2 regions of the Microbispora sp. NBC_01389 genome follow, and region 2 is predicted to be linked to the other one. Evidence: riboswitches for the same ligand, from Rfam matches in the RefSeq annotation. Region 2 holds a riboswitch; the other holds the start of a gene.
The links. A riboswitch is a leader RNA that binds a small molecule or an ion and turns the genes downstream of it on or off. The one in region 2 is predicted to bind S-adenosylmethionine.

Region 1 (14,796 bases), 320 kb from region 2:
GGGCGGCCACGCCCTGGTGGCCCACGCGCTGCCCAACTCCGACCCGGTCCACAAGATCACGATCCTGTCGCGCGGCCGCGCCCTCGGTTACACGATGACGCTGCCGATGGAGGACAAGTTCCTCGCGACCCGGTCCGAGATGATGGACCAGCTCGCCATGCTGCTCGGCGGCCGCACCGCGGAGGAGCTCGTCTTCCACGAGCCCACCACCGGCGCGTCCAACGACATCGAGAAGGCGACCTCGATCGCCCGCCGCATGGTCACCGAGTACGGCATGAGCGAGCGGCTCGGCGCCCGCAAGTTCGGCAGCGGGAACGGCGAGGTCTTCCTCGGCCGCGAGATGGGTCACGAGCGCGACTACTCCGAGCAGATCGCCTCGGCGATCGACGAGGAGGTCCGCCGCCTCATCGAGAGCGGGCACGACCAGGCGTGGGAGATCCTCGTCCAGTACCGCGACGTGCTCGACAACCTGGTGCTGGAGCTCATGGAGAAGGAGACGCTCTCCCGGGAGCAGGTCCTCCAGATCTTCTCGCCCGTCGTGACCAGGGAGAAGCGCCCCTCCTACGCCGGGTACGGCAAGCGCCTGCCGTCGGACCGTCCTCCGGTCATCACGCCGAAGGAGCGGGCGAACGGCAACGGCTCGGCGCTCCCGGCCGGCGGCTCCGGCGCGGCCCCGTGGGCGAACGACCAGTCGACGCAGCGGGACGAGGCCTGACCGTGGCCGAGCCGCACCCGGCGGGCCCGCCTTCCGGATTCGACCACGGCCGGATCGAGAAGGCCGTACGCGAGATCCTGCTCGCGATCGGGGAGAACCCCGATCGCGACGGGCTCCGCGACACCCCCGCCCGGGTGGCGCGGGCGTACGCCGAGCAGTTCGCGGGTCTGGGGCAGCGTCCCGAGGACGCGCTGACCACGATGTTCGACGCGGACCACGACGAGATGGTGCTCGTCAAGGACATCGAGGTCATGTCCACCTGCGAGCACCATCTGCTGCCGTTCCAGGGCGTGGCCCACATCGGGTACACGCCGAACGAGAAGGGACGCATCACCGGCCTGTCGAAGCTCGCAAGGCTGGTGGACGTCTACGCCCGCAGGCCGCAGGTGCAGGAGCGGATGACCTCGCAGATCGCCGACGGCCTGATGCAGGTGCTGGAGCCGCGCGGGGTGATCGTGGTGATCGAGGCGGAGCACATGTGCATGACCATGCGCGGCGTGCGCAAGCCCGGCGCCAAGACGATCACCTCGGCCGTCCGCGGCGACTTCCGCAGCAGCGAGGCGACGCGGGCCGAGGCCATGTCGCTGATCCTGCGTGGTTGAGTGGGCGGGTGTGCTCCTGCCGGACGAGCCCTGCCGAACCGGGCACTTAGTGCCCCTCCCGCCAATTTTTGCCCCGTCGCGTCGCCCAGAGCAGCACCTCGCCGCGTTGTCGTCGTCGCTCGTAGGCTCCGCTACGAGCTCCTCCTCCGCCTTGCGATGCACCACTCTGGCCACCGCTCCGCCCGGGCAAACCTTGGCGGTCGCGGCACTAGGCTGGACTCCATGACCACTCCGAGCGTGCCCGGCACGCCCGAAGCCGAGCGCTGTCTGGTCATGGGTGTGGTCAACGTGACCCCCGACTCGTTCTCCGACGGCGGACAGTGGTTCGACCCCGACGTCGCGATCCGGCACGGTCTCGACCTGGTGGCCGAGGGCGCCGACATCGTGGACGTGGGCGGCGAGTCCACCCGCCCGGGAGCGGCCCGGGTCTCGCTGGAGGAGGAACTGCGCCGCGTCGAACCGGTGATCCGCGCCCTCACCCAGGAGGGCGTCACGGTCAGCGTCGACACCATGCGGGCGGAGGTCGCCGAGGCGGCCGTCGCGGCCGGGGCCAGGCTGGTCAACGACGTGAGCGGCGGCCTGGCCGACCCGGCGATGCCGCGCGTGGTGGCCGCGACCGGCGTGCCGTACGTCGTGATGCACTGGCGCGGGCACAGCCGCGACATGGACAACCGGGCCGTCTACGACGACGTGCTGACCGAGGTCGCGGAGGAACTGCGCAAGCGGGTCGACTCCGTGCTGGCCGAGGGCGTGCGGGAGGAGCAGATCGTGCTCGACCCCGGCCTCGGTTTCTCCAAGAACGCCGAGCACAACTGGGCCGTGCTGGCCGGTATCGCCGAGCTGAACCGGCTCGGCCATCCCCTGCTGGTCGGGGCGTCGCGCAAGCGGTTCCTCGGCCGCCTGCTGGCCGGGCCGGACGGCGAACCACGCCCCTTCGACGGCAGCGACGACGCGACCGTCGCCGTCACCGCGCTCGCGGCGGAGGCCGGGGCGTGGTGCGTCCGGGTCCACCGGGTGCGGCCGAACGCCGACGCGGTGCGCGTCGCCGCCACCTGGAGGGCAGCAGGCGTACGACACGCGGCAGGCGCGAGGGACGCAGTAGCCGCACGACACGCAGCCGCGCGACATGCCGACGAGAGCCGGTGAGGATATGCCGACAGGGACGCCCATGAAGGACATCGAGGAGCTCAACCAGGCGTTCTACAACGCCATCGAGGCGGGCGACCTCGACAGGATGTCGGAGATATGGATCGAGGACGTCCCGGGACGTCCCGCGTTGTGCGTCCACCCCGGCTGGCCCATGCTGAGCGGGCGGTCGGAGGTGCTGCGCTCGTGGGCGCTCATCATGGCGAACACGACGTACATCCAGTTCGTGCTGACCGACGTGCAGACCACCGTGCTCGGTGACGTCGCGGTCGTCACCTGCGCGGAGAACATCCTCACCGCCGCCGACAGCGACGAACCGGGTTTCGCCGCCGGCCGGGTCGTCGCCTCCAGCACCTACGTGCGGACCTCCGGGGGCTGGCGGTTGTGGCTCTACCACGGATCTCCGGTCCTGCAGAGCGACGACGACGACGAGGAGGAGGACCAGGAGCAGTGAGCCGCGACGCGGTGCGGTTGACGGGGTTGCGGGCGCGCGGCAGGCACGGGTGTCTGCCGGCCGAGCGCGAGCTCGGCCAGGAGTTCGTGATCGACGTCTGCCTGCGTCTCGACACCGCCCCGGCCGCCGCGGCCGACGACCTCACCCTGACGGTCGACTACGGCGCGCTGGCCCTGGAACTCGTCCGGATCGCGGAGGGCGAGCCGGTCAACCTCATCGAGACCCTCGCCGAGCGGCTGGCGGCGGCCTGCCTGGCCCACGAAATGGTCGAGGAGGCGGAGATCAGTGTGCACAAACCGGCGGCGCCCATCCCGCTGCCGTTCGACGACGTGGTGGTGACGATCAGAAGGGGGCGCGCATGAGGGTCGTCATCGCGCTCGGCAGCAACCTCGGCCGCCGCATCGAGAACCTGCAGGGCGCCGTCGACGCGCTGTTCGACGCGCCCGGGCTCAGGTTCGTGGCGGCGTCGCCGGTCTACGAGACCGAACCGGTCGGCGGGCCCACCCAGAGCGCGTACCTGAACGCGGTGGTCGTCGCCGAGAGCATGCTCGACCCCCGCACCCTGCTGGAGCGGGCGCACAGCGTCGAGAACGCCTTCGGCCGTGAGCGCGCGGAGCGGTGGGGTCCCCGGACCCTCGACGTGGACCTGATCGCGGTCGGCACGCTGATGTCGGACGACCCCGAGCTCACCCTCCCGCATCCCCGCGCGCACGAGCGGGCGTTCGTCCTGGTCCCGTGGGCCCAGGCGGACCCCGCGGCGGTGCTGCCCGGGCGCGGGTCCGTCGCGGCCCTGCTGGCCGACCTCGACCAGAGCGGGGTACGGCTGCGCACCGACCTCGTGCTCGAACCCCCGGCCTGACGAGGAGAGACCCCGAGTGAAGCCCAGCAACCCCGGCGTGCTCGTCGGTCTCGTGGTCGTGTTCGCCGTGCTCACCTGGGGCCTGCTGCGGCAGTCCTACTCCGTGGTGCCCACGCTGCCGTGGACCGCGGTGCCCACCGTGCTGCTGCTCGCGATCGGCGAGGCGTACACGGGCTGGCTGACCCGGGCGAGGATCCTGCGCCGCCCGGACACCAAGCCGGTCGAGCCGCTCGCCGTCGCGCGCCTGGCCGCGCTGGCCCAGGCCACCGCGTACGCGGGCGCGGCGTTCGCCGGGGTCTTCGCCGGTTTCGTCCTGCGCGTGCTGGACCTGCTCGACCTGGACAAGCCCCGTCAGGACGCCATCATCGGTGGCGGGTCGTTCGTGGCGTGCGTGGTCCTGATCTGCGCCGCGCTCTTCCTCGAACACTGCTGCCGGGTGCCCGGCAAGCCCGGCGGAGAGAGCTGAGTCCCTACTTGTCGATGTCGCCGACCACGAAGAACATCGACCCGAGGATCGCGATCAGGTCGGCGGCCGTGTGGCCGGGCAGCAGCTCGCGGAGCACCTGGACGTTGTTGTAGGAGGCGCTGCGCAGCTTGAGCCGCCAGGGGGTCTTCTCGCCGCGTGACACCAGGTAGTAGCCGTTGAGGCCGAGCGGGTTCTCCGTCCAGGCGTACGTGTGGCCCTCCGGCACCTTGAGCACCTTCGGCAGGCGCTGGTTGATCGGGCCGGGCGGCAGGTGGCGCAGCCGCTCCACGCAGGCGTCGGCGAGGTCGAGGGACACCTTGACCTGGTCGAGCAGCACCTGGAACCTGGCCTGGCAGTCACCCGCCGAGCGGGTCACGACCTTCACGGGCAGCTCGCCGTACGCGAGGTAGGGCTCGTCGCGCCGCAGGTCGAAGTCCACTCCCGAGGCCCGCGCGGCCGGGCCGCTCACGCCGTACTGCATGATCGTCTCATGGTCGAGCACGCCGACGCCGCGGGTGCGCGCCGTGAAGACCTCGTTGCCCGTGACCAGCTCCTCGATATCGGGCAGCCGCCGCCGCACGGCCGCCACGGCGGTGGTCACGCGGCCGAGCCAGCCCTCGGGCAGCTCCTCCTTCAGCCCGCCCACCCGGTTGAACATGTAGTGCATGCGGCCACCGGAGATCTCCTCCATGACGTACTGCAGCGTCTCCCGCTCGCGGAAGGCGGGGAAGACCGGCCCGGCCGCGCCCAGCTCCAGGGGATGGCCGCCGAGGAACATCAGGTGGTTGAGCACGCGGTTGAGCTCGGCCAGCAGGGTCCGGGCCCACACGGCCCGGGCCGGGGGCTGCATGCCGATCATCCGCTCGACCGCGAGCACGACGCCCAGCTCGTTGGCGAACGCCGACAGCCAGTCGTGCCGGTTGGCCAGCACGATGATCTGCCGGTAGTCGCGCACCTCGAAGAGCTTCTCCGCGCCGCGGTGCATGTAGCCGACGATCGGCTCGGCGGCCACGATCCGTTCGCCGTCCAGGACGAGCCGCAGCCGCAGCACCCCGTGCGTGGACGGATGCTGCGGCCCGATGTCGAGGACCAGGTCCTCGGTCGCGAGCTCCCTCGGCCGCACCGCGTCCGCCCCGGCGCCGATGCCCACCACCCGCTCGATCCGCGGGCCGCCCTGCTCGGTCATACCGTCCATGCTTTCACGCCCGTGGCGCCCGAACTCACCGAGCCGCAGCCCGGTGACGGCTATCCTGCCGTCCGTGGCGAGCCTGCCGAAGAGGACACCGGGGGACTGGGCCGACCTCGAGCAGGAACTGCACGAGGCCGGCGTCTCCCCTGCCGTGATCGAGGAAGGCGCGAGGAAGCTCCTCGCGGAGACGCGTTCCGTGGTCAGGCGGGGGCGATCTCGCGGAGGGCGGCGACGAGGCGGTCGACGTGTTCCTCGGTCGTGCCGATGCCGATCGAGGCGCGTACGGCGCTGACCGTGCCGTCGGCGCAGCCCTCGTCCTCCGCGCCGCCGAGGAGGTGGCGGACGAAGGGGTGGGCGCAGAACTTGCCGTCCCTGACGCCGATGCCGTGCTCGGCCGAGAGGATCTCGGCGACCTCCCGGGCCGGGCGGCCCTCCACGACGAACGACACGATCCCGACCCGCGGGTGGTCCGGGCCCCACAGCGACAGTTCGCGCACGCCGGGGATCGCGGCGAGCCCGGCGCGCAGGCGGGCGAGCAGCCGCTCCTCCTCCCGCACCAGCGGGGTCCAGCCGGTCGCGGCGAGGGCGTCGCAGGCGGCGGCGAGCGCGACCGCGCCGAGCACGTTGGGCGTCCCCGCCTCGTGCCGCGCCTCGGGGTCGTCGCTCCACTCGGTGGTCTCACCCACCGCACGCACGGCTCCGCCGCCGCGCAGGTAGGGGTCGGCGGCGGCGAGCCAGTCGGGCCGGCCGGCGAGCACGCCCGCGCCGAACGGCGCGTAGAGCTTGTGCCCGGAGAAGGCGACGTAGTCGAGGTCGAGCGCGGCGAGGTTGAGGCCGCGGTGCGGGACGAACTGGGCGGCGTCCACGGCGATCCGCGCGCCGTGCCGGTGCGCGATGTGCGCGAGCCCGGCGATCGGCCACAGCTCTCCGGTGACGTTGGACGCGGCGGTCACGACGAGCAGGGCCCGGCCCTCGATCGCCGCGAGGGCCTCGTCGGCGGCCCGGACGGCCTCGCCGGGGAAGGCGGGGGGATCGAGCCGTACGGCGTCGGCCCAGGGCAGCAGCGAGGCGTGGTGCTCGGTGCCGAACACGACGACCGTGGTGCCCTCGGGGAGGCTGCGGGCCAGCAGGTTCATCGCGTCGGTGGTGTTGCGCACGAAGACGAGGGCGTCGCCGGGGCGGGCGCCGACGAAGGCCCGCACGGTGTGCCTGGCCTGCTCGTACCGCTGGGTCGTGAGCTGCGAGGCGTAGCCCGCGCCCCGGTGCACACTGGAGTAGGCCGGCAGCGCCGCCGCGACGGCGGCGTTCACCGGCTCCAGACAGGGCGCGCTCGCCGCGTAGTCGAGGTTCGCGTACGGCACGAGCCGGCCGCCCCGGACCGGGACCTCCAGGTCGGCGCCCACGACCGCGGGTGTGCGTACGGGCTCGGACACGGGGTTGGGCTCGGATACCGGATCGGGCTCGGATACCGGATCGGGCTCGGATACCGGATCGGGCTCGGATACCGGATCGGGCTCGGATACCGGATCGGGCTCGGATACCGGATTGGGCTCGGACACGGGGGTGGCGGGCTGCTGCGGGACGAAGGTGAGAGTGGACAACGCCAGGTCTCCTCGGGTCAGGGACCCCTGCCATGGCGTCGTACGGCGGAGCCCGCGCTTGCCCGGCGCACCGCGCGCCGGACCCGGTCCTCACCCGGGGCACCCCGCCGCGAGCGCGAGGGTTGCCGGCCAGCAAGCCGGGGCTTGACGCTGGCACTCATGACCTGAGCGCACTATAACCCGGAGAACGGGCGATCCGGCAAGTCCCCTGGTGAGAGGCGCTTTACCGTTATGGTGTCCTATGTGAAGTTTGATCCCTGGAATCCGGAGTTCGTGGCCCACCCGTACGACGCCTACCGCGACCTGCGGGACAACGATCCGGTCAGCTTCTTCGAGCCGGCCGGGCAGTGGCTCGTCGCCCGGCACGCCGACGTGAACGCGCTGGTGCGCGACCGCCGCCTGGGCCGGTCCTACCTGCACACGGCGACGCACGAGGAGTTCGGCCGGGAGCCCGAGCCGGACTTCCAGGAGCCCTTCTGGCGGGTGATCCGGGCCGGGATGCTCGACGTGGAGCCGCCGGTCCACACCCGGCTGCGCCGCCTGGTGTCCAAGGCGTTCACGCCCCGGATGGTCGAGTCGCTGCGCCCGCGCGTACGGAGGATCGCGACGGAGCTGACCGAGGGCCTGGTCGAGCGCGGCGGCGGCGACCTGCTGGCCGAGGTGGCCGAGCCGCTGCCGGTGACGGTGATCGCCGAGATGCTGGGCGTGCCGGAGGCCGACCGCCACCTCCTGCGCCCCTGGTCGGCGGACATCTGCGGCATGTACGAACTGCACCCCTCGCCGGAGGCCCAGCACACGGCCGTACGCGCCGCGACCGAGTTCGCGGCGTACCTGCGCGACCTGGCCAGGGCCCGCCGGGAGCGGCCGGGCGACGACATGATCTCGGCGCTCGCGCAGGTCGTGGACGACGGCGACCGGCTCACCGAGGACGAGCTGATCGGCACCTGCGTGCTGCTGCTCAACGCCGGGCACGAGGCCACGGTCAACGCCACCGGCAGCGGGTGGTGGGCGCTGTTCCGCAACCCCGGCGAGCTGGCGCGGCTGCGCGCCGACCCCGGCCTGATGCCGGCGGCGGTCGAGGAGGTGCTGCGCTACGACACCCCGGCGCAGATGTTCGAGCGGTGGGTGCTGGAGGACGTCGAGGCAGGCGGGGTGACGATCCCCCGGGGCGCGGAGGTCGCGCTGCTGTTCGGCTCGGCCAACCGGGACCCCGAGGTCTTCGACGAGCCCGACCGCCTCGACGTCGGCCGGGTGGACAATCCGCACATCTCGTTCGGCGCGGGCATCCACTTCTGCCTGGGCGCCCCGCTGGCGCGGGTCGAGATGGCGGAGTCGTTCGCCGCGCTGCTGCGGCTCGCGCCCCGCCTGGAACTCGCCGAGGAGCCCGCCTGGAAGCCGAGCTACATCATGCGCGGCCTGGAGTCGCTGAACGTCACCGTCTGACGACCTGGCTGAGCCAGCCGAAGCCGCCGAGACCGGCGGGGTCGATGAGCTCGGCCTCCTGGGAGGCCCGGCCGAGCGCGCGCACGTAGCCGGCGGGATCGGCGGACGCGAGCGCGAGCGGCGGCCGGGCGCCGGTGACCCCCAGGTCGCGCAGCGCCTCCCGCTGCGTCGTGAGCGTGGACGCCCGCGCGCCCGCCCGCTCGCCGGCCGCCGCGCAGGCGTCCAGCGCGACGTGGGCGGTGACGTCGCACGACCCGTCCGGTACGGCGGGCACCGCCGAGCCGTCGCGATAACCGGTCAGCGTGCCGAGGGCGGGGCGCCGCCCGGCGAGATGGGCGTAGTCCACGGCGACCGCCGTGCCGCGCGCCAGCCGCGCGATCACCCCCGCCCACGCCTCGTCGCGGGGGCGGCCGATCTCCGCGCGCTCCCCGGCCCGGCCTGGCGGCCACCAGCGGTCCAGCCAGGCCAGGTCCTCCGGATCGGGGACGGGACCCGGCCGCTCCGCTCCGGTCGCCGGGTCGACGAGCACCAGTCGGGGGCCCGCGGGGGTCATCTCGGCGACGTCGAGGGGCACGTTGTCCAGCCACTCGTTGGCGACGATCAGCCCGGTGATCCCGTACGGGACCGCCGGCTCCCAGGCGACCTGGGGATCGAGCCCGCCGGGCCGGGGGGACAGGTCCACCGCGACGGCCCGCAGCCGGGCCGCGAGGTCCGGCGGCGCGGCCGCCACGACGCGGGCGGCCAGCAGGCCGTCGCCGCTGCCCACGTCCGCGAAGGTGACCGCCTCGGGGTGCCCGAGGGCCGCGTCGACCCGCTCCAGCAGGCGCAGCACCGCCCCGGCGAAGACCGGCGAGGCCTGGACCGAGGTGCGGAAATGGCGGCCGGGGCGCTCCCGCAGGTAGAAGCCCTCCGCGCCGTAGAGCGCGCGCTCGACGGCCTCCCGCCAGGTGACCTCCACACCGCATCACGCTACCGACACGCGCGGCCCGTGGCGAAAATCAGTCACATTCGTACCTGTAGCTCAACATAGGCCAGTTAGAAACGGGACAAAATCCGACCGTCGGGCCCGCCGTGGTCATACTCGGCATGGCCTGATCCGTGCGGCACGACCTGGCACCGGGCCGGCGGGAGCGCCGCCGCTACGCTGAACCGAGGGGAGGCGTCATGGACACAAGTGACCGCCCGGCGCGGCTCGCCGTGGGAGTGCTCGGCGCGGGACGGGTCGGCTCCGTGCTCGGGGCCGCGCTCATGCTCGCGGGTCATCGCGTGGTGGCGGCCAGCGGCGTCTCCGACGCGTCGCACCGGCGCGCCGCCGACCGTCTCGGCCGCACGCTCAGCAGGCCGGACGAGGTGATCGCGAGGTCCGAGCTCGTGCTGCTCACCGTGCCGGACGACGTGCTGCCCGGCCTGGTCTCCGGCCTCGCCGCCACGGGCGCCGACCTGCGCGGCAAGCTGCTCGTGCACGCCAGCGGCGCGTACGGCCTCGGCGTGCTCGACCCCGCCGCCGAGGCGGGAGCGCTGCCGCTCGCGCTGCATCCGGTGATGACCTTCACGGGCCGCAGCGACGACCTGACCAAGCTCAACGGCTGCTCGTTCGGCGTCACCGCGCCGGACACGCTGCGGCCGGTGGCCGAGGCGTTGGTCATCGAGATGGGCGGTGAGCCGGTGTGGATCGCCGACCAGGACCGGCCGCTCTACCACGCGGCGATCGCCGGGGCGGCCAACCACATGGTGACGCTCATCGCCGAGTCGCAGGAGCTGCTCGCGAAGATCGGTGTCGAGCATCCCGGCCGCATGCTCGGGCCGCTGCTCGGCGCGGCCCTCGACAACGTGCTGCGTCTCGGCATCGGCGGGCTCACCGGGCCGGTCGTCCGCGGCGACGCCGGCACCGTGCGCAAGCACGTGGACGCGCTCATCCTGGCCGCCCCCGAGGCCGCGGACGCGTACGTCGCCCTGGCGCGGCTCACCGCCGACCGGGCGCTGGCGGCGGGGCTGCTCAAGCCGGAGGCGGCCGAACGCCTGCTGGACGCCCTGGGAGGGAACATATGGACGTGACCGTGGCCGCCGACCGGGACGCCCTCGCCAGGGCGAGGGACGCCCTCGGCGCGGGCAGGATCGCCCTGGTCCCCACGATGGGGGCGCTCCACGAGGGCCACCGGTCGCTGGTCCGGCTGGCGCGCGAGCACGCCGACCACGTGGTCGTGAGCGTGTTCGTCAACCCCCTGCAGTTCGGTCCCCACGAGGACTTCTCCCGCTATCCCCGCACGTTCGACGCCGATCTCCGGGTGTGCGAGGAGGAGGGCGTGGCCGTGGTCTTCGCGCCCTCGGCCGAGGACATGTACCGGCCCGACCGGCAGGTGGAGGTCTCGGCGGGCGGCATGGGCGGCACGGCCGAGGGCGCCTTCCGCCCGGGTCACTTCGACGGCGTGCTGACCGTGGTGCTCAAGCTGTTCAACCTGGTGCGGCCGGACGTCGCGGTCTTCGGGCAGAAGGACGCCCAGCAGCTCGCGCTGATCCGGCGGATGACGGCCGACCTCGACGTCCCGGTCTCGATCGTGGCCGCCCCGACCGTACGCGAGCCCGACGGGCTGGCGCTGTCGAGCCGCAACCGGTACCTGTCGGAGGCCGACCGCCGTACGGCTCTCGCGCTGTCGCGGGCCCTGAGCGCCGGCGCCGCGCGGGCACAGGCCGGGCCGGCCGGGGTCCTCGACGCGGCCAGGGCCGTGCTGGAGGAGGCGGCCCGGTTCGGCCCGCCGCTGCTGCTCGACTACCTGATCCTGGCCGATCCCGCGACGTTCGCGCCGGTGGGCGGCGACCACCGCGGCGAGGCGGTCCTGGCCGTCGCCGCCAAGGTGGGCACCACCCGCCTGATCGACAACATGGTCCTCACGCTCTAGGAGGGGCCGGGGCGGGACCACTCGACGAGGGGCGTTATCGTCATTATGACGAAAGGGGATCCCCTCATGGTGGCGCTCGCACGCAGACTCACCGCCCCCGCACCCGGCTGGACCGTCGAGGCCGACGCGGTCGTGATCGGCTCCGGCATCGCCGGCCTCACCGTGGCGCTGCGCCACGTCGAGCTCGACCCGCGGGCGCGGGTGCTCGTGGTCACCAAGGACGTCCTGTCGGCCGGGTCCACCCGCTGGGCGCAGGGCGGGATCGCCGCCGTCCTCGACCCCGAGGACACGCCCGACGAGCACCTCAGGGACACGCTCGTCGCCGGGGTCGGCCTGTGCGACGAGGAGGCCGTACGGATCCTGGTCACCGAGGGTCCCGACGCGCTGAAGCGGCTGATGAGCCACGGCGCCGAGTTCGACCGGGACGTCGACGGAGGGCTCCAGCTCACCCGCGAGGGCGGGCACCGGCGCAACCGCATCGTCCACGCGGGCGGCGACGCCACCGGCGCCGAGGTGCAGCGGGCACTGGCCGAGGCGGTGCTCGCCGAGCCCCGCATCGAGGTCATCGAGCACGCCCTCGCCCTCGACCTGCTCCTCGACGCCGAGGGCCGTGCCTGCGGGGTCACGCTCCACGTGATGGGCGAGGGCGCCCGCGACGGCGTGGGCGCCGTACGGGCCGGGGCCGTGGTGCTCGCCAGCGGCGGCATGGGCCAGATCTACGCGGCCACCACCAACCCCGTCGTTTCCACCGGGGACGGCGTCGCGCTGGCCCTGCGGGCCGGCGCGGTGGTCAGGGACATCGAGTTCGTGCAGTTCCACCCCACGGTCCTGTGGCTCGGGGCGGGCTCGACCGGCCAGCAGCCCCTCGTCTCCGAGGCCGTGCGCGGCGAGGGCGCGGTGCTCGTCGACGCGGCGGGCGAGCGCTTCATGCGCGGCGTCCACGAACTGGCCGACCTCGCGCCCCGCGACGTCGTCGCCAAGGCGATCATGCGCAGGATGGGCGAGACCGGCGCCGACCACGTCTATCTGGACGCCACCGGCTTCGGCGAGGACAGGTGGCGCACCCGCTTCCCGACCATCCTCGCCGTCTGCCGGGAGCACGGCATCGACCCCGTCACCGAGCCCGTCCCCGTCGCCCCCGCCGCCCACTACGCGAGCGGCGGCGTGCGCACCGACCTGTACGGCAGGACCAGCGTGCCCGGCCTGTACGCCTGCGGCGAGGTGGCCTGCACGGGCGTCCACGGCGCCAACCGGCTGGCCTCCAACTCCCTGCTCGAAGGGCTCGTCTACGGCGAGCGCATCGCCGCCGACCTGGCCGCGCGCGACCTCGCGCCGCGCGAGCCGGCCCCGCGCGACGACCGGCCCGAGGGGCTGGCGGACCCGCGTACCCGCGCCCGGATCCAGAGCCACATGAGCCGCGGCGCCGGGGTGCTGCGCGGCGACCGCAGCCTCGCGGAGGTCGCCCGCGCGCTCTCCGACGCCCGCTGGACCCCGGTCGCCGTCGAGCCCTGCACGGAGTCGTGGGAGGCGACCAACCTCCTCACCGTCGCGTCCGCGCTGGTCGCCGCGGCGGCCGTGCGCGAGGAGACGCGTGGCTCCCACTGGCGGGAGGACCACCCCGACCGCGACGACGCCCGCTGGCGGGCGCACATCGACATCGCCCTGACGCCGGAGGGACTGACCTTGACGCACACGCCCCACGACGACCTGCGGACGGAACTGCACGAGGACGGCCTCGACCCGGACGCCGTGCTCGGCCTCGTCCGCGCGGCCCTGGACGAGGACCTGGCCGGGGAACAGGACGTCACCTCGGTCGCCACGATCCCGGCCGGCCAGCGCGCGGTCGCCGACGTGGTGGCGCGGAAGGAGGGCGTGGTCGCCGGCCTGGCCGTCGCCGAGGCCGTCTTCCGCCAGGCCGCCGGGGGAGCCGAGGTCGAGCGGCACGCCGCGGACGGCGACCGGGTGCGCCCCGGCGACGTGGTGATGACCGTGCGCGGCGCCACCCGCGACCTGCTCACGCTGGAGCGCACCGCGCTCAACTTCCTCACGCACCTGTCCGGCGTCGCCACCCAGACCCGGCGCTGGGTGGACGCCGTCGAGGGCACCGGCGCCCGCGTCCGCGACAGCCGCAAGACCCTGCCGGGCCTGCGCGTCCTGGAGAAGTACGCCGTACGGGCGGGCGGCGGCGTGAACCACCGGATGGGCCTGCACGACGCCGCGCTCATCAAGGACAACCACGTCGTGGCCGCCGGAGGCGTCGCCGAGGCCTTCCGCGCCGTGCGGCGGGCCTTCCCCGGCCTGCCCATCGAGGTCGAGGTGGACCGGATCGACCAGATCGAGCCGGTCCTCGCCGAGGGCGCCGACGAGATCCTGCTCGACAACTTCACGGTGGACCAGCTGGCCGAGGCCGTACGCCTGGTGGCCGGCCGGGCACGGCTGGAGTCGAGCGGCGGGCTGACCCTGGACGCGGCCCGCGCGGTCGCCGAGACCGGAGTCGACTACCTGGCGGTCGGCGCGCTCACCCATTCGGCCCCGGCACTCGACCTGGGTCTAGATCTTCGTGGGGCATAATCGGGGGATGCTTCTCACCATCGACGTCAGCAACACCCATACGGTGCTGGGCCTGTTCGAGGGTGAAGAGGTCATCGAGCACTGGCGCATCGCGACCGATCCCCGCCGTACGGCGGACGAGATCGCGGTGGTGCTGCAGGGCCTGCTCGGGCAGTCGCCGCTGCTCAAGGACGCCGACATCAGCGGCATCGCGATCTGCTCCACGGTCCCGTCGGTGCTCAACGAGATGCGGGAGATGTCCCGGCGCTACTACGGCGACGTCACGGCGGTGGTCGTCGAGCCGGGCGTCCGCACCGGCGTGCCGGTCCGGATGGACAACCCCAAGGAGGTCGGCAGCGACCGCATCGTGAACGCGCTCGCCGCCACCACCCTGTACGGCGGGCCCTGCGTGATCGTCGACTTCGGCACGGCGACCTCCTTCGACGCGGTCTCGGCCCGGGGCGAGTACGTCGGCGCGGTGACCGCCCCCGGCCTGGAGATCTCCGTGGACGCGCTGGCCACGGCCGGGGCGCAGCTCCACAAGGTCGAGCTGGTGCGGCCGAGGTCGGTGATCGCCAAGAACACCGTGGAGGCGCTCCAGTCGGGCATCCTCTACGGCTTCGCCGGGCTGGTCGACGGCATCGTGGACCGCATGACGGCCGAGCTCGCCGCCGACCCCGACGACGTCACCGTGGTCGCCACGGGCACCGGCGCGCCGCTCGTCATCGGCGAGGCCCGTACGATCGACGTGCACGAGCCCTGGCTCACGCTCATCGGCCTGCGGCTCGTCTACGTCCGCAACACGTCCTGAAAAACCTGTCCTGACGACTCCCTCGCGTACGGGACCATAGAAGGCAGGATCCCGTTCAGAGAG
Region 2 (14,796 bases):
GGTGCCGGGCGTGCTGGCCGCGCTCGCCCCGCTCGTACGCGCCGTGGTCGTCGTGACGGGCCGGCCGCCCCTGACGGCCATCGGCCTGGGAGAGGTCCCCGGCGGGCCGTCGCTCGGGGACGTGCCCGGTCTGGTGATCCTCGGTCACTACGGCCTCGAACGCTGGGAGGACGGCCGCGTGACGGCCCCGCCGGCGCCGCCGGGGCTCGACCTCGTACGGACCCGGCTGCCCGTCGTCGTGGCCGGTCTCGCGGGCGCGTGGATCGAGGACAAGGGCCACGCCGTCGCCGTGCACACCCGGCGGTGCGCCGACCCCGCCGCGGCCCTGGACGCGCTGCGCGAACCGGTCGCGGCGCTGGCCGCGGAGGCCGGGCTCGCGGTGGAGCCGGGCCGCCTGGTGCTGGAACTGCGGCCCCCCGGCATGGACAAGGGCCGGGCACTTTCGGCCTTCCTCGCCGAGCGCGGCGCCCGCTCGGTCATGTTCGCCGGCGACGACCTCGGCGACCTCGCGGCCTTCGCCGCCGTGGAGGAGGCCGGCCTGCCCGGCGTGCGGGTGTGCAGCGGGTCCACCGAGGTGACCGCCCTGGCGGAGCGCGCCGACCTGGTGGTGGACGGCCCCGACGGCGTCGTGGCCCTGCTCGGCGACCTGGTGGAATCGCTTGGCAAGCGGTCTGCAAGCGGGCAGGTCTAACGTCCGGGGCATGAACCGGAAGACCATCCCGGCCGGGCTCGCCGTGCTGACCGCCGCCCTCGCGGCCGCCACCCTGGTGGCTCCCGCGGCGGCGTCCGCGAGCGACCTCGGCGGCACCAGGCAGCTGCACCTGCGCAAGGGCCTCACCCTCACCATCCCCGCGTCGTGGCGGGTCGACGCCGTCCGCACGGACTGGACCCGCGTCATCACCGGCTCGTGCCCCACCCGTGGCACCGTGGACTACGGTTTCCGCGACTCGGGGTGCCACAGCTTCTGGGTCCTGGGTCCCAAAGCCATCAAGATCGGCCACGAGCTGTTCAACGCGTACACGCCGGACGGGCCGTTCTATCCCGCCACCGACATCGGGCCCTGCCCGGTGAAGAAGAACCTCTACATCGGCCAGACCAAGCTCGTCGGGAAGGGACTGCGCCAGGTCGGGCCGGGGCACCGGGCCGACTACCGCGACTGGGCGGGGCCGTGCGTGACGATGACGAAGTTCACGGTGAAGGCCCACTTCCACCAGCGGGAGTGGTTCCTGCCCACGTCGAAGATCCTGATCGTCGACCAGTGGAACACCCCGGGCCTGGACGCCGTCCTCAAGAAGGCCACCTGGCACTGACCTCTTGCCGGCAGCGCTCCCCAAGCCGTCTCCAAGTGGCAGGGCATACCGTACGAGACATGATCGGAAAGACGATTGCGACCGCGGCGGCCGGGCTGGCCGTGCTGACGGCCACCCTGGCGGCTCCTTCCGCGGCGTCCGCGAGCGGCACCAAGCAGGTCCACCTGCGCAAGGGCCTCACCCTCACCGTCCCCGCGTCGTGGAAGACGGTCCAGGCCGGCTCGGACTGGACGCGGGTCATCACCGGCTCGTGTCCCAGCCTCGGCACCATGGACTTCGGTTTCCGCGACGCGGGGTGCCACGGTTTCTGGGTGCTGGGCCCGAAGGCCCTCGAAATCGGCGGCCACACGTTCCAGCGCTACAACCCCAGATACGAGTTCGATCCCGCGACCGACGTCAGCGTCTGCCCGAGGACCGTGAGCCTGTACAAGGGCACCTTCACGCTCGCCGGCAAGGGCCTGCGGAAGGTCGGGGCGGGTCACCGGGCGGAGTACCACGCGTGGGCGGGCACCTGCGTCGACAAGAAGTTCAGGGTGAAGATGCGCTACAGCCAGCGCGAGTGGTACCTGCCCACGTCGAAGATCCTGATCGTCGACCAGTGGGACACCCCGGGCCTGGACGGGATCCTGAGTAAGGCCATCTGGCGCTGACCACCGCCTCCGGCGCGGCCGGTCAGCGCAGCGCGGCGATCTGGTCGCCGAACCAGCGGCGGGGCGGCAGCGCGGTGGCCGCCTCCCGCAGCCGCAGGCCGCGCCTGAGGCGCTCCTCCTCCGGCAGCGTCAGCGCCTCGTGCAGCGCCGCCGCCGTGGCGGTCACGTCGAACGGGTTGACCAGCAGGGAGTCAGCGCCGAGCTCGGCCGCCGCGCCCGCCTCGCGGGACAGCACGAGCGCGCACCGGGGCGACAGGATCGGGCCCTCCTTGGCCACCAGGTTCATGCCGTCCCGGACGGGGTTGACGAGCAGCACGTCGGCCAGCCGGTACGCCGCGAGCGAGCGCGGGTAGTCGTCGTTGACGTTGAGGATCAGCGGGTCCCAGTCCTCGGTGGCGTACTCGTCCTCGATCTCCTGGGCGCACCGCTGCACGGCCGCCGTGTACTCGCGGTACTCCGGCAGGTCGTGCCGGGAGGGGTAGGCGAACGCCAGATGGACCACCCGTCCGTGCCACTCGGGATGCCCCGACAGGAACTCCTGGTAGGCCCGCAGGCCGCGGACGATGTTCTTGGACAGCTCCGTGCGGTCGATCCGCACGATCAGCCTGCGGTCGCCGACGTGGTCCCTGATCGCCGCCATGTGCGACTCGACGTCCGGCTCGGCCGCCCGTGCCCGCAGCGCGTCGCCGTCCACCCCGAGCGGGTGCACGCCGATCCGGGTGATCCTGCCGCCCCAGCTGACCGTACGGGCCGCGTGGTCCACCCGGGCCCCGAGCAGGGCGGCGCAGCAGTCCATGAAGGCGCGCGCCCAGCGCGCGGTGAGGAAGCCGGCGTGGTCGGCGCCGAGGATGCCCGACAGCACCTCCGCCGCGACGTCCTCGGGCAGCAGCGCGAAGTATTCCGGCGGGGCCCAGGGCGTGTGCGAGAAGTGCGCGATGCGCAGGTCGGGCCGTTCGACCCGGAGCATCGCGGGGGTGAGCGTCAGGTGGTAGTCCTGCACCATCACCCGGGCCCGGGCCGTGGCCTCCTCCGCCAGCGCGAGCGCGAACGCGCCGTTGTAGGTGCGGTACGACTCCCACTCCCGGGCGAACCGGGTGCCGAACTCGGGGGAGAAAGGCGTGTTGTAGAGCAGGTGGTTGACGAACCACAGGGTCGAGTTCGCCACGGCGTTGTAGGCCCGGTGGAAGACCGCGGGCGGGATGTCCAGCATGCGGATGGGTCCCGTGTCGAACGCCTCGTCGAGCCGGCCCCCCGGCGCCTGCCGCACCGCCCCGCGGTCGCCGTCCGACAGCGCCGCGCAGACCCACAGCACGTCGGTGTCCCTGACCACGTCCGACAGCCCGGACACGAGCCCGCCGCCGCCCCTGCGCATGGTGAGGCCGCCGTCCTCCGACAGGGTGAAGGACACCGGGCCCCGGTTGGACGCGATCAGAACGGAGCTGCTCATTGGGGTTTCCCCTCGATCAGAGCGGGCGCGCATGCCGGAAGGTTAATAAAAGCGGGCCTCCATCAATAGGATGTCAACCGATCGCGGGAGGGCTGGAACGGGATGGCACTGGACGACGTCACCGAGGAACTGGCCGGATCGGCCGCCCGGGGAGATCACCGCGCCCTCGGCGAGCTGCTGCGGCGCATCGAGCCGGACGTGCTGCGGCACTGCGAGCGGCTTCTACCGTACCGGCAGGACGCGGAGGAGGCGGCGCAGGACACGCTGCTCGCCGTGGCCCGCAACATCGCCCGGTTCGAGGGCCGGGCCAAGTTCAGCACCTGGCTGCACATCGTGACCGTGAACTGCGCCAGGACGACCTACCGGTCGCTCAAGCGGCGCTCGTCGGAACAGGCGGAGGAGCTGCCCGAGCAGCGGCCGGACCCGCGGCGGGTGAGCGTCATCGCCGGGTCGCGGCTCGACCTGCTCGACGCGATGGAGGCGCTGGAGGCCGAGCGGCCCGACCTCGCCCAGGCGCTCGTGCTGCGCGACATCTGCCAGCTCGACTACTCCCAGGTCGCCGAGCAGCTCGGCATTCCCCTCGGCACCGTCAAGTCCCGGATTCACCAGGCGCGCAAATACGTGCAGAGCGCGCTCGGCGAGGCCTACGGCTGATACAAACCTTCTCGCCATCTGAGACAACGGAACGGACACAGGGGACGCCGGGGTACAGTGCTGGAGGACCTTTCTCGAAGGTTCTACAACTGAAGATGCTCATCCAGAGGGGTGGAGGGACCGGCCCTGCGAAGCCCCGGCAACCTCCCCGGTGTCGAACTCGTGTCCACGAGGCCCGGCCGGGACAGGTGCCAATTCCGGCTCGCGGCCAGGGTGGTCGCGAGCGAAGATGAGGGAAAGGCCTCGCTTCATGGCGCACAGCAGCACTGCGGCCCCCACCACCGCCACCGACTTCGGCCCCGCCACCGGTCTGTCCTGCCGGGAGTGTGGCGCTCACTATGACCTCGGCCCGGTCTTCGCCTGTACGGAGTGTTTCGGCCCCCTTGAGGTGGCGTACGACTTCGGGGAGGTCCGCCGGGAGGACATCGCGGCGGGCCCGGCGAACATCTGGCGGTACCGCTCCCTGCTTCCCGTCCCCGCCGGGGTGGCGGACAAGCCCAACCTGCAGCCCGGCTGGACCAAGCTCGTGCGGGCCGACCGGCTGGCGGCAGAGCTCGGGCTGCGGTCGCTGCACGTCAAGGACGACTCCGGCAACCCGACCCACTCCTTCAAGGACCGGGTCGTCGCGATCGCGGTCGAGGCCGCGCGCGCCTTCGGCTTCCACACCCTGTCGTGCTCGTCCACCGGCAACCTCGCCGGCGCGGTGGGCGCCGCGGCGGCCAGGGCCGGGCTGGACTCCTGCGTGTTCATCCCCGCCGACCTGGAGGCGGCCAAGGTCACCATGGCCGCGGTGTACGGCGGCCGGCTGGTCGGCATCGACGGCACCTACGACGACGTGAACCGCTTCTGCTCCGAGCTCATCGGCGACGAGCTGGGCGAGAAGTGGGGATTCGTCAACGTCAACCTCCGGCCCTACTACGCCGAGGGTTCCAAGACGCTGGCGTACGAGATCGCCGAGCAGCTCGGCTGGCGGCTGCCCGAGCAGATCGTCGTCCCGGTGGCCTCCGGCTCGCAGCTCACGAAGATCGACAAGGGCTTCCGCGAGCTGATCAAGCTGGGCCTGGTCGAGGAGCGGCCGTACCGGATCTTCGGCGCGCAGGCCGAGGGCTGCTCGCCGGTCTCCCGCGCGTTCAAGGCCGGGCAGGACGTGGTGCAGCCGGTCAAGCCCGACACCATCGCCAAGTCGCTGGCCATCGGCAACCCGGCGGACGGTCCGTACGTGCTCGACATCGCCCGCCGTACGGGCGGCGCGGTGGAGGACGTGAACGACGGCGAGGTGGTCGAGGCGATCCGCCTGCTGGCCAGGACCGAGGGCGTCTTCGCCGAGACCGCGGGCGGCGTCACGGTCGGCGTGCTGCGCAAGCTCGTGCGCGAGGGCCGCCTCGATCCCGAGGCCGAAACCGTCGTCCTGAACACCGGCGACGGTCTCAAGACACTTGACGCCGTGGCCGCGCAGGCCCGTCCGTCCGCGGTCATCCGTCCCTCCCTCGGCGCCTTCCGTGCGGCATTCGCCGACTGAAAGCGTTATCACAGGCCCATCGGCAGCAACGAAAGCGAGTGAGCAATGAGCGTTTCCGTGCGGATTCCGACGATTCTACGGACGTACACCAACGGCGTCGCGGAGGTAAGCGGGGAGGGGGGAACGCTCCGCGACGTCCTGCAGAAGCTGGATGCGGACTATCCGGGCATCGGAGGTCGAATCCTGGATGAGACGGGCAAGATTCGGCGTTTTGTCAACGTCTATGTCGGAGAAGAGGACGTCCGTTTCGCCGATGGGCTGGACACCGCCACGCCGGACGGGGTACAGATTTCGGTCATCCCCGCCGTCGCCGGGGGCTGAGCCGCGACACCGCCGCCGGGCACCTGACATGCGCTTCTTTCACCGGGGAAGTGGGACGTCGCCGCGGCGAGTGGTGAAGCGCTCAACCTTTCGGTGGAAAAGTGAATAATCGTCTGTACCGCTTTGAGCGAACGCGACGTAGTAGTTTGCGGATTGACTCTGTTGTTCTACGCCTTGACACGGGTATGGTCGAAGACGATCGACGAAACCGGGGGCTTCTTGGGTGTGGTCCCCAGCCCAGCAAGAGGAGTCGGAAGTGGCGCAGGGCACCGTCAAATGGTTTAACGCGGACAAGGGCTACGGCTTCATCGCGGTAGACGGTGGGAAGGATGTGTTCGTCCATTACTCGGCAATCATGATGGACGGCTACAAGGCCCTCGAGCAGGGTCAGCGGGTGGAGTTCGACATCACGCAGGGGCAGAAGGGCCCGCAGGCGGAGGCCGTACGATCCGTCTGATCCCGTCAAGCGACCATTGAAGGCCCGGTCCGCGGTTCCGCGGACCGGGCCTTCGGCTCGTCCGCGCCTGCCGGTGTTCGTCCGTGCTTGCCGGTGTTCGTCCGGGTGTTCGGGAACCCCGTCCAAGCTGGTCAGGGTGGCTTCCGCTTGCACTCTCGGGGGTAGAGTGCTAAATACTTGTTTGGCACTCTGAGGTCGAGAGTGACAACAACCGGGATCGGGGCGATGGGGCTCGCGCAGGGATAGCGGGTCCACGCCGTCGCGGGCGTCGGCTCGGTCCGTTGAAGACACCCTGCTACTGGGAGGTCTAAGCCTTATGGCAGCCAAGATGATCGCGTTCAACGAGGACGCCCGGCGCGGTCTCGAGCGCGGTATGAACCAGCTCGCCGACGCCGTGAAGGTGACCCTCGGCCCCAAGGGCCGCAACGTCGTGCTGGAGAAGAAGTGGGGCGCCCCCACGATCACCAACGACGGTGTCTCCATCGCCAAGGAGATCGAGCTCGAGGACCCGTGGGAGAAGATCGGCGCCGAGCTCGTCAAGGAAGTCGCGAAGAAGACCGACGACGTCGCCGGTGACGGCACGACGACGGCCACCGTGCTCGCCCAGGCGCTGGTCCGCGAGGGCCTGCGCAACGTCGCCGCCGGCGCCAACCCGATGTCCCTGAAGAAGGGCATCGAGGCCGCCGTCGAGCGCGTCAGCGAGGAGCTGTCGAAGCTCGCCAAGGACGTGGAGACCAAGGAGCAGATCGCCTCCACCGCCTCCATCTCCGCCGCCGACCCGGAGATCGGCGCGCTCATCGCCGAGGCGATGGACAAGGTGGGCAAGGAAGGCGTCATCACCGTCGAGGAGAGCAACACCTTCGGTCTGGAGCTGGAGCTCACCGAGGGCATGCGCTTCGACAAGGGCTACGTGTCCGGCTACTTCGTGACCGACCCCGAGCGCATGGAGGCGGTCTTCGAGGACGCCTACATCCTCATCGCCAACCAGAAGATCTCGGCGAACAAGGACCTGCTCCCGCTGCTCGACAAGGTCGTGCAGTCCGGCAAGCCGCTGGTCCTCCTCGCGGAGGACGTCGAGGGCGAGGCCCTGGCGACCCTGGTCGTCAACAAGATCCGCGGCCTGTTCAAGTCCGTGGCCGTCAAGGCCCCCGGCTTCGGCGACCGCCGCAAGGCCATGCTGCAGGACATCGCGATCCTGACCGGCGGCCAGGTCATCTCCGAGGAGGTCGGTCTCAAGCTGGAGAACGCCACCCTCGACCTGCTCGGCCGCGCCCGCAAGATCGTCATCACCAAGGACGAGACCACGATCGTCGACGGCGCCGGTGACGCCGAGCAGATCTCCGGCCGCGTGAACGAGATCCGCGCCGAGATCGACCGCACCGACTCCGACTACGACCGCGAGAAGCTCCAGGAGCGTCTCGCCAAGCTGGCCGGCGGCGTCGCCGTCATCAAGGCCGGCGCGGCGACCGAGGTCGAGCTCAAGGAGCGCAAGCACCGCATCGAGGACGCCGTCCGCAACGCCAAGGCCGCGGTCGAGGAGGGCATCGTCCCCGGCGGCGGCGTGGCCCTGCTGCAGGCCGGCGCCAACGCGTTCGACAAGCTCGAGGTCAACGGCGACGAGGCGACCGGCGCGGCGATCGTCCGCAAGGCGCTCGAGGAGCCGCTGAAGCAGATCGCCGTCAACGCCGGCCTCGAGGGCGGCGTCGTGGTGGAGAAGGTCCGCAACCTGCCCGCGGGTGAGGGCCTCAACGCCGCGACCGGCGAGTACGTCAACATGTTCGAGTCGGGCATCATCGACCCGGCCAAGGTCACCCGCTCGGCGCTGCAGAACGCGGCGTCCATCGCGGCCCTGTTCCTCACGACCGAGGCCGTCATCGCCGAGAAGCCCGAGAAGGAGAAGGCCCCCGCCATGCCCGGCGGCGGCGACATGGACTTCTGAGTCCTGCTCTCCCGCTTCACCAGGAAGGGCGGTTCCCCTCGGGGAGCCGCCCTTTCCTCTGTTCGCCGCCCGGTCCGGGCGCGCCCGTGGCCAGATGAGGGGTGGCCAGGCGAGGTGGGGGGTCAGGTGAGGCGCCTGATCCAGCGGGCGCAGTCGGTCTGCATCGTGTATCCCGCCGCCGCCCAGGCGTGGTGCGCCAGGGCGTTGTCGTTGAGGACCATCGCGTCGACCCGGAACGCGCCGTGCTTCCGGAACCGCTCCTCCGCGGCCCGGATCAGCTGTGATCCGATGCCCCTGCGCCGCTCGGCCGGGTCGACGGCGAGCCGGTAGAGGCTCGCGCGCCAGCCGTCCCAGCCCGCGATCAGCGTGCCGGCCACGCGGCCGCCGATCTCGGCGATGAGCAGCGCCTCCGGATCGCGCTCGACCAATGCCGTGACCTTGGCGGCGTCATCGTGCCGGTCGGTGTTCTCCGCGGACTCCAGCCAGAACCGCAGCACGGCCTCGACGTCGTCGAGACCGCCGTACCGCAGGATGACCTCGCTCATGCCGGCTCCTCACTCAGGTCAGGTCGGGGGGCAGATCGTGGGTGTGCAGGATGGTCAGGGACGTCACGGCCCGGGTGAGCACGACGTAGAGGCGGGCGAGCCCCCGGTCCTCGGCGGCCACGATGCCGGCGGGCTCGGTCACGATCACGTGGTCGTACTCCAGGCCCTTGGCGAGCGTGGCCGGCACCAGCAGCACCCGGTCGTCGCCCGTCGCGTCGGGGCCGAGCACCGTGTGCGGCACGCCCGCGGTGCCCAGGGCGGCCGACAGGGCCGGTACGGCGGCGTCCGCCGCGATCACGCCGATCGAGCCCTCACAGCCGAGCGTCCGCCGCAGGGCCTCCGGAAGCGCCGCGGCGACGTCGGGGACCTGCCGTACGGACAGCGATCCGGCGCCGGGACGCAGGGAGCGGGGCGGGGCGAGATCGGGCGCGACGGAGGGCAGCAGCCGCGCGGCGAAGTCGAGGATCTCGCGGGGCACGCGGAAGCCGAGCGTGAGCTCGGTGACCTCGCCGGAGGACTGGCCGAGGTGGTCGAGCACGGTCTTCCACGACCGCGCCGACCAGGGCGTGGTGCCCTGGGCGAGGTCGCCGAGCACGGTCGCCGAACCGGTGCGGCAGCGCCGCCCGAGCGCGCGCAGCTGCATGGCCGACAGGTCCTGCGCCTCGTCCACCACGAGGTGGCCCTGGGACGGGGTGCGCTCGACGAGGTCGCCGAGCTCGTCCAGCAGGGCGGCGTCGGCGGCCGTCCACTTCGCCGACCGGTGCGACTTGTACGGCTTGCGCCACAGGAGCAGTTCCTGCTCCTCCGCGGAGAGGTCCGACCGGGCGGCCTTGGCGAGGAACTCGGGGTCCGACAGCAGGCGGTGCAGCACCTGTTGGGGAGTCAGTTTGGGCCACACGGCGTCGAGGACGGCCCTGACCGGCTTCGAGCGGGCCACCGCGTCCTGCGTACGGTCGTCGGGCGACTCGCCGCGGCGCTCCATCTGGACGAGCACGGCGTGCGCGAGCCGCTGGGCCAGCATCGTGCGGCCCGGGCCGTATCGCGTCGTCCCGCGCAGCGAGGCGACGATCTCCCGGACCTCGTGGTCGGGCACGCGGTAGCGGTTCACGCCCTTGGTGACGAGCACGCCCTCGACTGGCTTGACGACGTGCAGCCACAGGGCGCGGCGCAGGACCTCGGCCATCCGGGCGTCGCCCTTGACGGCCGCCACCGCCGGGTCCTCGGGATGCGCGTGCTCACCGAGGACACCCGCCACGGTGGTCTGGTCGACCTTCACCTCGCCGAGGGCCGGGAGGACCGAGGAGATGTACGCGAGGAAGGCGCGGTTGGGGCCGACGATCGTCACGCCCGACCTCGCCAGCCTCTCGCGGTGGGTGAACAGGAGGTAGGCCGCGCGGTGCAGGCCGACGGCGGTCTTGCCGGTGCCGGGGGCGCCCTGCACGCAGACGGTCACGCCGAGGTCCGCGCGGACGATCTCGTCCTGGTCGGGCTGGATGGTCGCGACGATGTCGCGCATGGGGCCGGTGCGGGGCCGCTCGATCTCCTCGGTGAGGAGCCTGCTCTGCCCGAGCGCCCGGCCGTCCAGCGGTTCGTCCTCGTACGCCGTGAGGTCGCCGCCCCGGTAGCCGAACCGGCGGCGCAACGCGACGCCCATCGGGTCGGACGGGCTCGCCTGGTAGAAGGCGCGGGAGATCGACGCGCGCCAGTCGATGACGAGGGGCCGGCTGTTGTCGTCGTGGACGTGCCGGCGGCCGACATAGATGGTGTCCGGCAGGTCGTCGCCGGCGGTCCGGTCGAGGCGGCCGAAGAACAGTGGAGTGTCGGGGTGGTCGGCCAGGGCGGCCACGCGCTGGTCGAGCAGGCCCTGGAGCACCTGCTGCGACACCCAGTCGGCGGCGGCGTCCGCGGACAGCGACTGCGCGTGTTCACGCATCGCCCGCAACGCGGCGCGGGAGGCCGCGAGATGGGCGCGCTCGGCTTCGAGCACATTCTCCGGCATGCGGAAAATCCTCCGTACACGATGAGGACGGGACTGGAGACGGGACTGAAGATGGGACCGATGACGGACCGGGGGCAGGACTGAAGACGGGCAGCGGACAGGACGGAGCCGGAAGGACAAGAGCTTAGCGACGGGCGCCCTGATGCCGAAACGGTATTTCTCTAGCGTGTCGCCGTTCACCTGCCTGGGTATCTCTCCGCGGGTGACGCGCACCTGGGTTCCTCCCGCGATCCCGGCGGCGGTGAGCCTGTTGCTCGCCACGCTGTGGGGTTTCGCGGTTTTCGGCGGCTGGAGCCGGCTGGCCTTCTGCGCCGGTCCGGAACCATCGTCGGACTGCGCGGATCGGCTGGCGCCGGTGGCCTCGCTGTCCGAACTGGTCGCGCTCGTCGCGGCGGGATTGACGGGGTTCGCCTGGTTCGCCCGTCGCGAGTCCCTGTACGGCGTGGCGGTGGGGGCGTGGATCGCGGCGCTGGCGGTGCTGTTCTTCGGCGGCCTGGCCGTCCGCTGAGCCGCCGGTGCCCGCCCTGCCGAGATGCTGCGGCGTTGTGCCCCGACGCCTGTCCGGCGCGTCTGACGCACCGGACACAGTGCTGCGAGGCGCCTGGTCACTGTGGCTGCTGAGCGTGCCTCGGCACCGTGCTGCCTTGCGTGCTGCGCGTTGTGCTGCTCAGGCGCGGCGATGCCGGGTGATTGCTGTGTGTCGCGTTTATCTAAACGCGTTCGGTAGCGATTTGCTTACACACCGGTGAATTGGTAACACTGTCCGCTTTTTTGCGACAAACCAGGGACAAGGTGAAAAATGCGCATATTGCGTGATTCGCCGTACTGAGTGGGTATTGCCGCCATCACGGCACCGTGATGTCGGTATAGGCGCGAGGGGGTGATGTGGTGGCACGGCCCGCAGGCATTTCCTGGATCTGACAGGTGCCCGTTCGATCTCCGCCCGTTCGATCTCCGCCCGTTCGATCTCCGCCCGTTCGGTCTTCAGCCGTTGGTCTTCACCGTGGACGTGGTCCCGGGGAAACGCGCCCCGGGACACGGCGCCCACCCGGCGAGGTCACCTCGCCGGGTCCTCCTGGCCCACGTCGTCGGCGTCGATGATGTGATAGGCGTACCCCTGTTCGGCCAGGAAGCGCTGCCGGTGCGCGGCGAACTCCTGGTCGACGGTGTCCCGGCTGACGACGGAGTAGAACAGCGCGCCCCCGCCGTCCGCCTTGGGGCGCAGCACCCGGCCGAGCCGCTGGGCCTCCTCCTGGCGTGAGCCGAACGTGCCGGAGACCTGGATCGCCACGGCCGCCTCGGGCAGGTCGATGGAGAAGTTCGCGACCTTCGAGACCACCAGCACCTGGATCTCCTTGTCGCGGAACGCCTGGAACAGCCGCTCGCGCTCCTTGATCTTGGTCTCTCCCTTGATGACCGGCGCGTCGAGGTGCTCGCCCAGCTCGTCGAGCTGGTCGATGTACTGCCCGATGACCAGCACCTGCTCGCCCTCGTGCCGCCGCACCAGCGCCTCGGTGACCCTGATCTTGGCGGGGGCGGTGGAGCAGAACCGGTAGCGCTCGTCGCTCTCGGCCATCGCGTAGGCCAGCCGCTCGTCGTCGCGGAGCGTCACCCGGACCTCCACGCACTCGGCCGGGGCGATGTAGCCCTGGTTCTCCATCTCCTTCCAGGGCGCGTCGTACCGCTTGGGCCCGATGAGCGAGAAGACGTCGCCCTCGCGGCCGTCCTCGCGCACCAGCGTGGCGGTCAGCCCCAGACGGCGGCGCGCCTGCAGGTCGGCGGTCATCCGGAAGATCGGCGCGGGCAGCAGGTGGACCTCGTCGTACACGACGAGCCCCCAGTCGCGGGCGTCGAAGAGTTCGAGGTGCCGGTACATGCCCTGCCTCCGGGTGGTCATGACCTGGTAGGTGGCGATGGTGACCGGGCGGATCTCCTTCTTGGTGCCGGTGTACTCCCCGATCTCGTCCTCGGTCAGCGAGGTGCGCCGCAGCAGTTCCTGCTTCCACTGGTGGGCCGAGACCGTGTTGGTGACCAGGATCAGAGTGGTCGCCCGCGCGTGCGCCATGGCCGCCGCGCCCACGATCGTCTTGCCCGCGCCGCAGGGCAGCACGACGACGCCGGAACCGCCGTGCCAGAACGCGTCCGCCGCCTCCTGCTGGTACGGCCGAAGCTCCCAGCCGTCCTCGCGCAGGTCGATCGCGTGATGCTCGCCGTCGACGTATCCGGCGAGGTCCTCGGCCGGCCAGCCGAGCTTGAGCAGCGTCTGCTTGATGTTGCCGCGTTCGGAGGGATGCACGGCCACCGAGTCGGCGCCGAGACGATCCCCGACCAGAGGCTGGATCTTCTTGGACCGCAGCACCTCCTCCAGCACCGCGCGATCACTGGTGGTGAGCACCAGGCCGTGCACCGGGTCCTTCTCCAGCCGCAGGCGGCCGTACCTCGCCATGGTCTCCGCGACGTCCACGAGCAGCGCGTGCGGCACGGGGTAGCGGCTGAACCCGATGAGGGCGTCGACGACCTGCTCGGCGTCGTGCCCGGCGGCCCGGGCGTTCCACAGCGCGAGCGGGGTGACCCGGTAGGTGTGGACGTGCTCGGGAGCGCGTTCGAGCTCGGCGAACGGGGCGATGGCCTTGCGGCACTCGCCGGCCCGCGGGTGATCCACCTCCAGCAGCAGCGTCTTGTCCGACTGAACGATCAGCGGCCCGTCACTCAATGCGTGCTCCCTAGTACGGCTGTCCCTTATCCAACAAGAGACCAGGCCCGATGAGTCCCGTTTCACCGAGACCGGGTCGCCCGCCGTGTCGGGGGACGCCCCTCAGTCGACTCCGGCGGCGCGCTCCCCGGACGTCTCCGACCGCTCGGAGCCGTAGCCGGCGACGCCGGTGATGCGGCTGAGGACGAAGCGGTGGACGGTCGCCCGGGTCTCGTCGTACGCCGTGAGGTAACCGCCCTCGATGCGGGCCGGTTCGAGGATACGGCTGGTGGCGTGCCCCTGCGAGTCCTGGTAGCCGATCCACACCCGCGCCCCCCGCCGGATGGCCTCCTCCAGCGCGCTGATCGTGGCGGCGCTGGGGGAGCGGGGCACCTGCCCCTCGGGAGTGTCGGCGGGCGGGCGGCGGGTCCGGTGCGCCGCGTCCCCCGCCCGCATCGCCCGTACGGTCCCGGCGGCGGCCTCGGGGCCGAGGCCGGGGTTGGCGGGCGGGCGGGCGCCCGGCGGCCCCTCGGTCCGCCGGGCGTCGGCCCGCGCGACGACGAGGTCGCCCTCCAGCGACTCGGCGACCGGCGCGTAGCCCATCGCCCGCAGCGTGTCGACCAGCGCCGCCCGGGACGTCTTGGACGCGAGCACGGTGGGCGCGAGCCGCCGCAGCCGCAGCAGGTGGGCCCGCTTGTCGGCGAGCACCTCGTCGAGAAGGGCCGGATCGTCGCAGCGGACGTAGGACGACGCCACGCCGACCCGGATGCGGCCATGGCGGCGGGCGACGTCGGTCACCAGGTAGGCCAGCGGCTGGGGGACCGGCGTGGCCGAGTGGCGCTCCAGCATCGCGAGCAGGTCGGCGGCGGAGTGCCCGGCGTCGAGCGCCCGGCGGACCGACTGCTCGGAGAAGCGGTAGACGGTCGCGCCGCCCTTGCTCTCGACGTCGGCCGTGAGCGCGAGCCGCCGGCCGAGGTCGGTGGTCAGCGGTCCGGGCGCCACGGCCGTCAGGTCGGCCTGCAGCAGCACGTGGTCGACCGCCCGCGGCAGCAGCGGCGCGAGCAGGTCCGCCGCACGCCGGCCGTCGCCGCGGGCCGCCGCGCGGCCGTGTGCCGCGGGCACGCCGAGGCCCGTCACGCCGATGTGCTCGGCCTCGCGCAGGGCGAACCGGACGAGCGGGTCACGCGGCGCGGACGGGCGCCGGGGCTGCTCCCAGGCGAGCCGGGCGAGCACCGACTCGGGCGTCGGCGCGAGGCCGGGCGG

Region 1: linked by a shared signal. The riboswitch ahead of OG344_RS07175 (aminotransferase class V-fold PLP-dependent enzyme) and the one ahead of thrC (threonine synthase) in region 2 are both predicted to bind S-adenosylmethionine.

What each region holds. Positions count from the first base shown of each region.
Region 1 covers NZ_CP109552.1:1,607,029-1,621,824, reverse strand. The annotation lists gene ftsH (ATP-dependent zinc metalloprotease FtsH) at 1-715, shown strand, start outside; gene folE (GTP cyclohydrolase I FolE) at 718-1,317, shown strand; gene folP (dihydropteroate synthase) at 1,540-2,463, shown strand; gene OG344_RS07200 (nuclear transport factor 2 family protein) at 2,468-2,917, shown strand; gene folB (dihydroneopterin aldolase) at 2,914-3,279, shown strand; gene folK (2-amino-4-hydroxy-6-hydroxymethyldihydropteridine diphosphokinase) at 3,276-3,776, shown strand; gene OG344_RS07185 (DUF3180 domain-containing protein) at 3,793-4,242, shown strand; gene OG344_RS07180 (NADH-quinone oxidoreductase subunit D) at 4,247-5,428, opposite strand; gene OG344_RS07175 (aminotransferase class V-fold PLP-dependent enzyme) at 5,632-6,864, opposite strand; SAM riboswitch class IV at 7,082-7,197, opposite strand; gene OG344_RS07170 (cytochrome P450) at 7,276-8,475, shown strand; gene OG344_RS07165 (SAM-dependent methyltransferase) at 8,465-9,433, opposite strand; gene OG344_RS07160 (Rossmann-like and DUF2520 domain-containing protein) at 9,640-10,530, shown strand; gene panC (pantoate--beta-alanine ligase) at 10,521-11,372, shown strand; gene OG344_RS07150 (L-aspartate oxidase) at 11,439-13,943, shown strand; gene OG344_RS07145 (type III pantothenate kinase) at 13,951-14,733, shown strand.
Region 2 covers NZ_CP109552.1:1,289,282-1,304,077, reverse strand. The annotation lists gene otsB (trehalose-phosphatase) at 1-691, shown strand, start outside; gene OG344_RS05725 (hypothetical protein) at 702-1,310, shown strand; gene OG344_RS05720 (hypothetical protein) at 1,370-1,960, shown strand; gene OG344_RS05715 (trehalose-6-phosphate synthase) at 1,983-3,407, opposite strand; gene OG344_RS05710 (RNA polymerase sigma factor) at 3,510-4,061, shown strand; SAM riboswitch class I at 4,158-4,297, shown strand; gene thrC (threonine synthase) at 4,312-5,580, shown strand; gene OG344_RS05700 (MoaD/ThiS family protein) at 5,626-5,901, shown strand; gene OG344_RS05695 (cold-shock protein) at 6,158-6,358, shown strand; gene groL (chaperonin GroEL) at 6,675-8,297, shown strand; gene OG344_RS05685 (GNAT family N-acetyltransferase) at 8,420-8,842, opposite strand; gene OG344_RS05680 (HelD family protein) at 8,856-10,841, opposite strand; gene OG344_RS05675 (hypothetical protein) at 11,044-11,349, shown strand; gene OG344_RS05670 (DNA repair helicase XPB) at 11,899-13,554, opposite strand; gene OG344_RS05665 (helicase-associated domain-containing protein) at 13,657-14,796, opposite strand, start outside.